Regions from separate parts of the Streptomyces sp. YIM 121038 genome, predicted to be linked through region 1. Evidence: riboswitches for the same ligand, from Rfam matches in the RefSeq annotation. Region 1 holds a riboswitch; the other holds the start of a gene.
The links. A riboswitch is a leader RNA that binds a small molecule or an ion and turns the genes downstream of it on or off. The one in region 1 is predicted to bind glycine.
Positions count from the first base shown of each region.

Region 2: another riboswitch for glycine. It lies ahead of gcvP (aminomethyl-transferring glycine dehydrogenase); the one in region 1 lies ahead of gcvT (glycine cleavage system aminomethyltransferase GcvT).

Region 1 covers NZ_CP030771.1:6,594,479-6,598,203, forward strand. Annotated here, with positions in the region: gene glyA (serine hydroxymethyltransferase) at 1-741, opposite strand, end outside; gene gcvH (glycine cleavage system protein GcvH) at 767-1,144, opposite strand; gene gcvT (glycine cleavage system aminomethyltransferase GcvT) at 1,288-2,421, opposite strand; glycine riboswitch at 2,597-2,699, opposite strand; gene C9F11_RS28480 (AAA family ATPase) at 2,834-3,598, shown strand; gene C9F11_RS28485 (enhanced serine sensitivity protein SseB) at 3,669-3,725, shown strand, end outside.
Region 2 covers NZ_CP030771.1:1,827,985-1,831,709, forward strand. Annotated here, with positions in the region: gene gcvP (aminomethyl-transferring glycine dehydrogenase) at 1-2,434, opposite strand, end outside; glycine riboswitch at 2,621-2,718, opposite strand; gene C9F11_RS07225 (PRC-barrel domain-containing protein) at 2,854-3,279, shown strand; gene C9F11_RS07230 (DNA polymerase IV) at 3,460-3,725, opposite strand, start outside.

The DNA.
Region 1 (3,725 bases):
CGCGAAGTCCTTGTTGCGGGCCAGGATGATGCCGCCGCGCGGGCCGCCGAGCGTCTTGTGCGTGGTGGAGGTCACCACGTCCGCGAACGGCACCGGGTTCGGGTGCAGGCCCGCGGCGACGAGACCGGCGAAGTGCGCCATGTCGACCCACAGGTACGCGCCGACCTCGTCGGCGATCCGGCGGAACTCGGCGAAGTCGAGCTGACGCGGGTAGGCGGACCAGCCCGCGATGATCACCTTCGGGCTGTTCTCCTTGGCCAGGCGCTCGACCTCGGCCATGTCGACCAGACCGGCCTCGTCCACGTGGTACGGGACCACGTTGAACTGCTTGCCGGAGAAGTTCAGGCGCATGCCGTGGGTGAGGTGGCCGCCGTGCGCCAGGTCCAGACCGAGGATCGTGTCGCCGGGCTTGGCGATGGCGAAGAGCGCGGCCTGGTTCGCGGAGGCGCCGGAGTGCGGCTGGACGTTGGCGTACTCGGCGCCGAACAGCTCCTTGACCCGGTCGATCGCGATCTGCTCGGCCACGTCGACGTGCTCGCAGCCGCCGTAGTAGCGGCGGCCGGGGTAGCCCTCGGCGTACTTGTTGGTGAGGACCGTGCCCTGGGCCTCCATGACGGCGACCGGAGCGAAGTTCTCCGAGGCGATCATTTCCAGGGTGGACTGCTGGCGGTTCAGCTCGGCGTCGACGGCCGCGGCCACGTCCGGGTCGAGCTCGTGGAGAGGGGTGTTCAGAAGCGACATCGGAAGATCAGTCCTTACGCCGTGGTCAGCTGCCTGCGAACTCGGTGTACTCGTCGGCGGAGAGCAGGTCGCCCGGCTCCTCGGCGACGCGCACCTTGAACAGCCAGCCGCCCTCGAAGGGAGCCGAGTTCACCAGGGACGGGTCGTCCACAACGTCCTGGTTGGCCTCGACGACCTCACCGGAAACCGGCGAGTACAGGTCGCTGACCGACTTCGTCGACTCCAGCTCGCCGCAGGTCTCGCCCGCGGTGACCGTGTCGCCGACCGACGGCAGGTCGGCGTAGACGACGTCACCGAGCGCGTTGGCCGCGAACTCGGTGATGCCGACCGTCGCCACACCGTCCTCGGTGGCCGACAGCCACTCGTGCTCCTTGCTGTAACGCAGCTGCTGGGGGTTGCTCATGGCGTGAATTCTCCTGTACGCGGGCGTGTGCTGATGAACGCGGGGATGTGCAGTCTTACGGAGTGAGACGGGACGGACGGGTCACCGGCGGACGGACCGGACTCCGGTGCGTCCGCGGGATCAGGTCCGGCGCGGGCCGTGCGTCACTTCTGCCGCTTGTAGAACGGCAGCGCCACCACCTCGTAGGGCTCGTGGGTGCCGCGGACGTCCACGCCCACGCCCGCCGTGCCCGCCTGCGCGTGCGCCGGGTCCACGTACGCCATCGCGATCGGCTTGCCGAGCGTCGGCGACGGGGCGCCGGAGGTGACCTGGCCGATGACCTCGCCGTTCGCCACGACGTCCATGCCCGCGCGCGGCACCCGGCGGCCCTCGGCGACAAGCCCGACGAGCTTGCGCGGGGGCGCGCTCTCGGCGCGCTCCGCGGCGGCCTTCAGGGCGTCGTGGCCCACGAAGTCGTCGGCGTGGGTCGTCTTGTCGAACTTCACGACCCGGCCGAGGCCCGCGTCGAAGGGCGTGAGCGACGTCGTCAGCTCGTTGCCGTACAGCGGCATGCCCGCCTCCAGGCGGAGCGTGTCGCGGCAGGAGAGGCCGCATGGCACGAGCCCCACGGGGGTACCCGCGTCCGTGAGCGCCCGCCAGAGCTTCTCCGCGTGCTGCGGCTGCACGAACAGCTCGAAGCCGTCCTCGCCGGTGTAGCCGGTGCGGGCGATCAGGGCGGGCACGCCCGCCACGGTGCCCGGCAGGCCCGCGTAGTACTTCAGGCCGTCCAGGTCGGCGTCCGTGAGGGACTTCAGGATGCCGGGGGACTCCGGGCCCTGCACCGCGATCAGGGCGTAGGCGTCGCGGTCGTCGCGGACCTCGGCGTCGAAGCCCGCGGCGCGCTCGGTGAGGGCGTCCAGGACGGTCTGGGCGTTGGAGGCGTTGGCCACGACCATGTACTCGGTCTCGGCCAGGCGGTAGACGATCAGGTCGTCCAGGATGCCGCCGTCCTGCTGACAGATCATGGTGTACCGGGCGCGGCCCACGGAGACGGAGCCGATGTTGCCGACGAGCGCGAAGTTCAGCAGGTCCACGGCCTGGGTGCCGGTGACGGTGATCTCGCCCATGTGGGAGAGGTCGAAGAGGCCGGCCTTGGTGCGCACGGCGTTGTGCTCGTCGCGCTCGCTGCCGTACCGCAGCGGCATGTCCCAGCCCGCGAAGTCGGTCATCGTGGCGCCCAGCGAACGGTGCAGGGCGTCGAGGGCGGTCTGACGTGGGGCGCGTGCGGTCTGACTCATCAGTACTGGCTCCAGGGCATGACGGGCGAGGTCTGTCCTCCCCATCTGTCATAAACCTGAGAGGTTCACCACGCCCCGTGCGTATGACGGAGCATGACTTGCACCTTGGGTGGAGCCGTCCCGCGGGCCGAGCTGGTCGCGCTCGTCGGGGGAGTGGCTCGCTTTTCAGATGTGCCTCGCCCGCGCGGTACGGGGCCTGAGAGATTCAAGGGAGGAACTTGCTCCTTCGGCGCCCCACGACGCTCCTGCGTCACCGGGGACTCTCCCGCGCGGATTCAAGCGGCCGGTATGGAGTTGGCGCGCACATCATTGCACGCGCCCCCGCTTCACAACAGCCGCAACCAGGGAGTCCCCCGCTGTCGTCTTCGTAGGGCATTACCTTCTCTTTACATACGACGGAGAAGTACTGGGGATGAGTGACGTGACGAGCATGGGGAGGCCGATCACGGTGCGCAGGAGCAGTGCTTACGCGACGACCACGGGTGTCTCGCTGCCCAGGGCGGGGGCGGTGCTGCCCGGCGCGGGCGTCGCCCTGCCCCCGCAGCCGGGCGCCCCCGCGGCGCCCGCGCGGGAGGCCGTCGCCGCCTCCCACCGGCCCGCGGTGCGCGACCTCAGGGGCCGCTCCGGGCGCGGCCCGACCGGCCTGGTGTTCGCCGCAGGTGACGTCGTGGTGGTCTCCGGCCTGCCCGGCAGCGGCAAGTCCACGCTGATGCGGCGCGCCGTGGCGGGCCCGCGCGTGGACTCCCAGGACACCCGCGACCGCTGGGCGGCCCGGGTGCCGCGCCGGATCCCGTACGCGCTCTACCGCCCCCTCGTCCGCCTCGCGCACTACGCGTACCTGCGCCGGACGCTGCGCGCGGGCAGCGGCGTCGTCGTCCACGACTGCGGCACCCAGCCGTGGGTGCGCCGCTGGCTCGCCCGCGCGGCGGCCCGGCGCGGGGCCACGCTGCACCTGCTCCTCCTCGACGTGCCCGCCCCCGTGGCCCTCGACGGCCAGCGCGCCCGGGGACGCGGGGTCTCCCGGTACGCCTTCGCGCGCCACCGCAGGACGGTCGGCCGCCTCGTCCGGGCCGCCGAGAGCGGGCGCCTGCCGCGCGGCTGCGGCTCGGCGGTGCTGCTCGACCGGGAGGCGGCGGGGGCGTTGCGCGCGCTGGGCTTCGAGGGACAGGGCGGGTAGGGCGGGGCGCGCGGGCCCGGCGGCGTTAGGGTCGGGCCGCAGACAGCACGCAGAGCAGAGGTCGAGGCAGATGGACTTTCCGGGGGACGTACCGGCACAGGCGCACGCCCATCCCTACGGCGGCTGG
Region 2 (3,725 bases), 4.8 Mb from region 1:
GCCCGCCCGGGCCGGTGTAGAGCACCGGGAAGTGCGGCTCCAGGCGCTTGGCGATGTAGTTCGCCGAGAGCACGGCCACCTGCGTGGCGCGCTTGAGGCCCTCGCCGCCCATGAGCCGGACGTACGACCAGGAGATCGGCAGGATGCCCGCCGAGCCCCACGGTGCGGCGGAGATCGGGCCGACACCGGTCTCGGGACCGGCCGCGGGCTGCAGCGGGTGGTTCGGCAGGTACGGCGCGAGGTGCTCGCGCACCGCGACCGGGCCGACGCCGGGGCCACCGCCGCCGTGCGGGATGCAGAAGGTCTTGTGCAGGTTCAGGTGCGAGACGTCGCCGCCGAAGTGGCCCGGCTTGGCGAGGCCCACCAGGGCGTTGAGGTTGGCGCCGTCGACGTACACCTGGCCGCCCGCCTCGTGCACGGCCGCGCAGATGTCGGCGACGTGCTCCTCGAACACGCCGTGCGTGGACGGGTACGTGATCATCAGCACGGCCAGCTCGGCGCGGTGCTTCTCGATCTTGGCGCGCAGGTCCTCGACGTCGATCTCGCCGTCGTCGGCGGTCTTCACCACGACGACCTTCATCCCGGCCATGACGGCGCTCGCGGCGTTGGTGCCGTGCGCGGAGGACGGGATGAGGCAGACGGTGCGCTGGTCGTCGCCGTTGGCGCGGTGGTAGCCGCGCACCGCGAGCAGACCGGCCAGCTCGCCCTGGGAGCCCGCGTTCGGCTGGAGGGAGACCTTGTCGTAGCCGGTGACCTCGGCGAGGCGTTCCTCCAGCTCGCGGATCAGGGTCAGATAGCCCTGCGCCTGCTGGGCGGGCACGAAGGGGTGCAGCTGCCCGAACTCCGGCCAGGTGACGGGCTCCATCTCCGTGGTCGCGTTGAGCTTCATCGTGCAGGAGCCCAGCGGGATCATGCCGCGGTCGAGCGCGTAGTCACGGTCGGCGAGCCGGCGCAGGTAACGCAGCATCGCGGTCTCGGAGCGGTGCTGGTGGAAGACCGGGTGGGTCAGGTACGCGTCGGTGCGCAGCAGCCCGGCGGGCAGCGTGTCCTCGACGCTCGCGTCCAGGGCCTCGACGTCGGCCTCGACGCCGAACGCCGTCCACAGCGCGGAGAGCTGGGCGCGCGTGGTGGTCTCGTCGCAGGCGAACGACACGTGATCGGCGTCGACCGGGTGGATGTTGACCCCGCCCTCGCGCGCGGCGGCGACCACGTCGGCGGCCTTGCCGGGCACGCGCGCGGTCAGCGTGTCGAAGTACGCGCCGTGCACGATCTCGACGCCGCCGGCCTTGAGGCCCTCGGCGAGCAGCGTGGCGTAGCGGTGGGTGCGCCGGGCGATCGTCTTCAGGCCCTCGGGGCCGTGGTAGACCGCGTACATCCCGGCCATGACGGCGAGCAGCACCTGGGCGGTACAGATGTTACTGGTCGCCTTCTCGCGGCGGATGTGCTGCTCGCGGGTCTGCAGGGCGAGGCGGTAGGCCTTGTTGCCGTCGGCGTCGACGGAGACGCCGACCAGGCGTCCGGGCAGGTTGCGGGCGAACTTCTCGTGCACCGCCATGTAGCCCGCGTGCGGACCGCCGAAGCCCATCGGCACGCCGAAGCGCTGCGTGGTGCCGACCGCGATGTCCGCGCCGAGTTCGCCGGGCGAGGTGAGCAGCGTGAGCGCGAGCAGGTCGGCGGCGACGGTGACGATCGCGCCCAGGCCGTGGGCCTGCTCGATGACCGGCTTGATGTCGCGCACGGCACCGGAGGCCCCGGGGTACTGGATCAGTACGCCGTTGATCTCGCGCTCGGCGAGGTCGGCGGGGATGCCGTCGCTGAGGTCCGTGACGACGACCTCGACACCGGTCGGCTCGGCCCGGGTCTGGATCACGGCGATGGTCTGCGGCAGCACGTCGGCGTCGACGACGAACACGCCGTTCTTGACCTTGCCGACGCGCCGGGAGAGGGCCATGGCCTCGGCGGCCGCGGTGCCCTCGTCGAGCAGCGAGGCGCCGGAGGTGGGCAGCCCCGTCAGCTCGGCGACGACGGTCTGGAAGTTGAGGAGCGCCTCGAGGCGGCCCTGGGAGATCTCCGGCTGGTACGGCGTGTACGCGGTGTACCAGGAGGGGTTCTCCATCACGTTCCGCAGGATCACGGGCGGCGTGAACGTGCCGTAGTAGCCGAGCCCGATCATGGAGTCGAGCACCTGGTTGCGGTCCGCCAGGGAGCGCAGCTCGGCCAGGACCTCGGCCTCGGTGCGCGCACCGGGCAGCTCGAGGGCCTCGGCGTTCTTGATCACATCCGGCACGGCGGCGGCCGTGAGCTCGTCCAGGGAGCCGTAGCCGACCTGGGCGAGCATCTTGGCGCGGGCTTCCGCGTCGGGCCCGATGTGCCGCTGCTCGAAGGGGATTCCCTGCTCGAGCTGCGAGAGCGGAGTGCGAGGGGTGGCTGTCATTGCGGAGGCCTCCTGGTCTGACACGACCTGCGAGGGGCACCACGGCGCGGGTACCCGGACGGCCTCCCCCTCTGTCATCTCAACCTGAGAGCTTCACAGGACCGCCGGAGCGGCTCTGCTTTCACCGTCGGTGAGGAAGGGTTCCGGGCGTGCCCGCCCGACGCCCGCCCTGCTTTCCAGAGTGGCCTCGTCCGTGCGGTACAGGGGCCTGAGAGATTCCGGGGAGGAGTTGCTCCTTCGGCGCCTCCGGTGCTGCCACCGAAGAGCTCTCCCGCACGGGGTCAACAGCCGCTTGCCAGCCTACCAGCGCGGTCCGTGGCCGATCCCTCGAGTGGCCGCCCGTCCCGATGTGCTCTTTCGTAGGTATGACGACCGAAAAACGGATGAGCCCGGATGACTTGCGACCAAGTGGAGGGAACGTGCAGACAGATATCGATCCCCGCAATCTGATCGGCCGCAAGGCGTTCGACCGCGACGGAACCAAGATCGGCACGGTCGACGAGATCTATCTCGACGACGCCACGGGCGCCCCGGAGTGGGCGGCCATACGCACCGGTCTGTTCAGCCGTGACGCGTTCGTCCCGCTGGAGCCCAGCGAGCTGGTCCAGGACGGCACCCTGCGCGTGCCCTTCGAGCGCGCCCTGATCAAGGACGCCCCCGACTTCGGCGTGGGCCGCCACCTCTCCCCCGAGCAGGAGCTCCAGCTCTACCGCCACTACGGCCTGGACGTGACGCCACCGCCCCCGCCGGACCACGACTTCGGCCGCCGGGCGGACCGGGTGAACCGAGCGGACGGGGTGGATGGGGCGGATGGGGCGGGCGGCGTGGAGGGGGCGGGCGCCTGACCGCCACGCAGCCGACAGCCCCGCCACACCAGCCTCACTCCGCGGCACCATTCAGACCCGCCGCACCACCCACACCACCCACACCACCCACACCACCCACACCACCCACACCACCCGCACCACCCGCACCCGAGGGTGCCTCCCCGGGGGCCTGCCGGGGCGGCGCTTACCCGAGGATGCCTACCCGGCCCCCTCCACCATCGGCAGCGCCCCTCCCTCCCCGTCCGAGGTCTCCCGCCCCACCGAAGCGGCCTCCGGGGTCTCCTGGGTCTCCTGGCCCACCGGCTCCCCCTCCGCGTCCTCCCGCTGCGCCGAAGCCCCCGCGTCCGCCACCACCAGAGGCAGCGGATCCGAAGGCTCCAGCTCCGGGTCGTCCGTGCGGAACGTCCGCACCCGCCCCGGCACCGAATCCGGGGTCTCGAACCGCACGGTCACCCGCCCCAGCC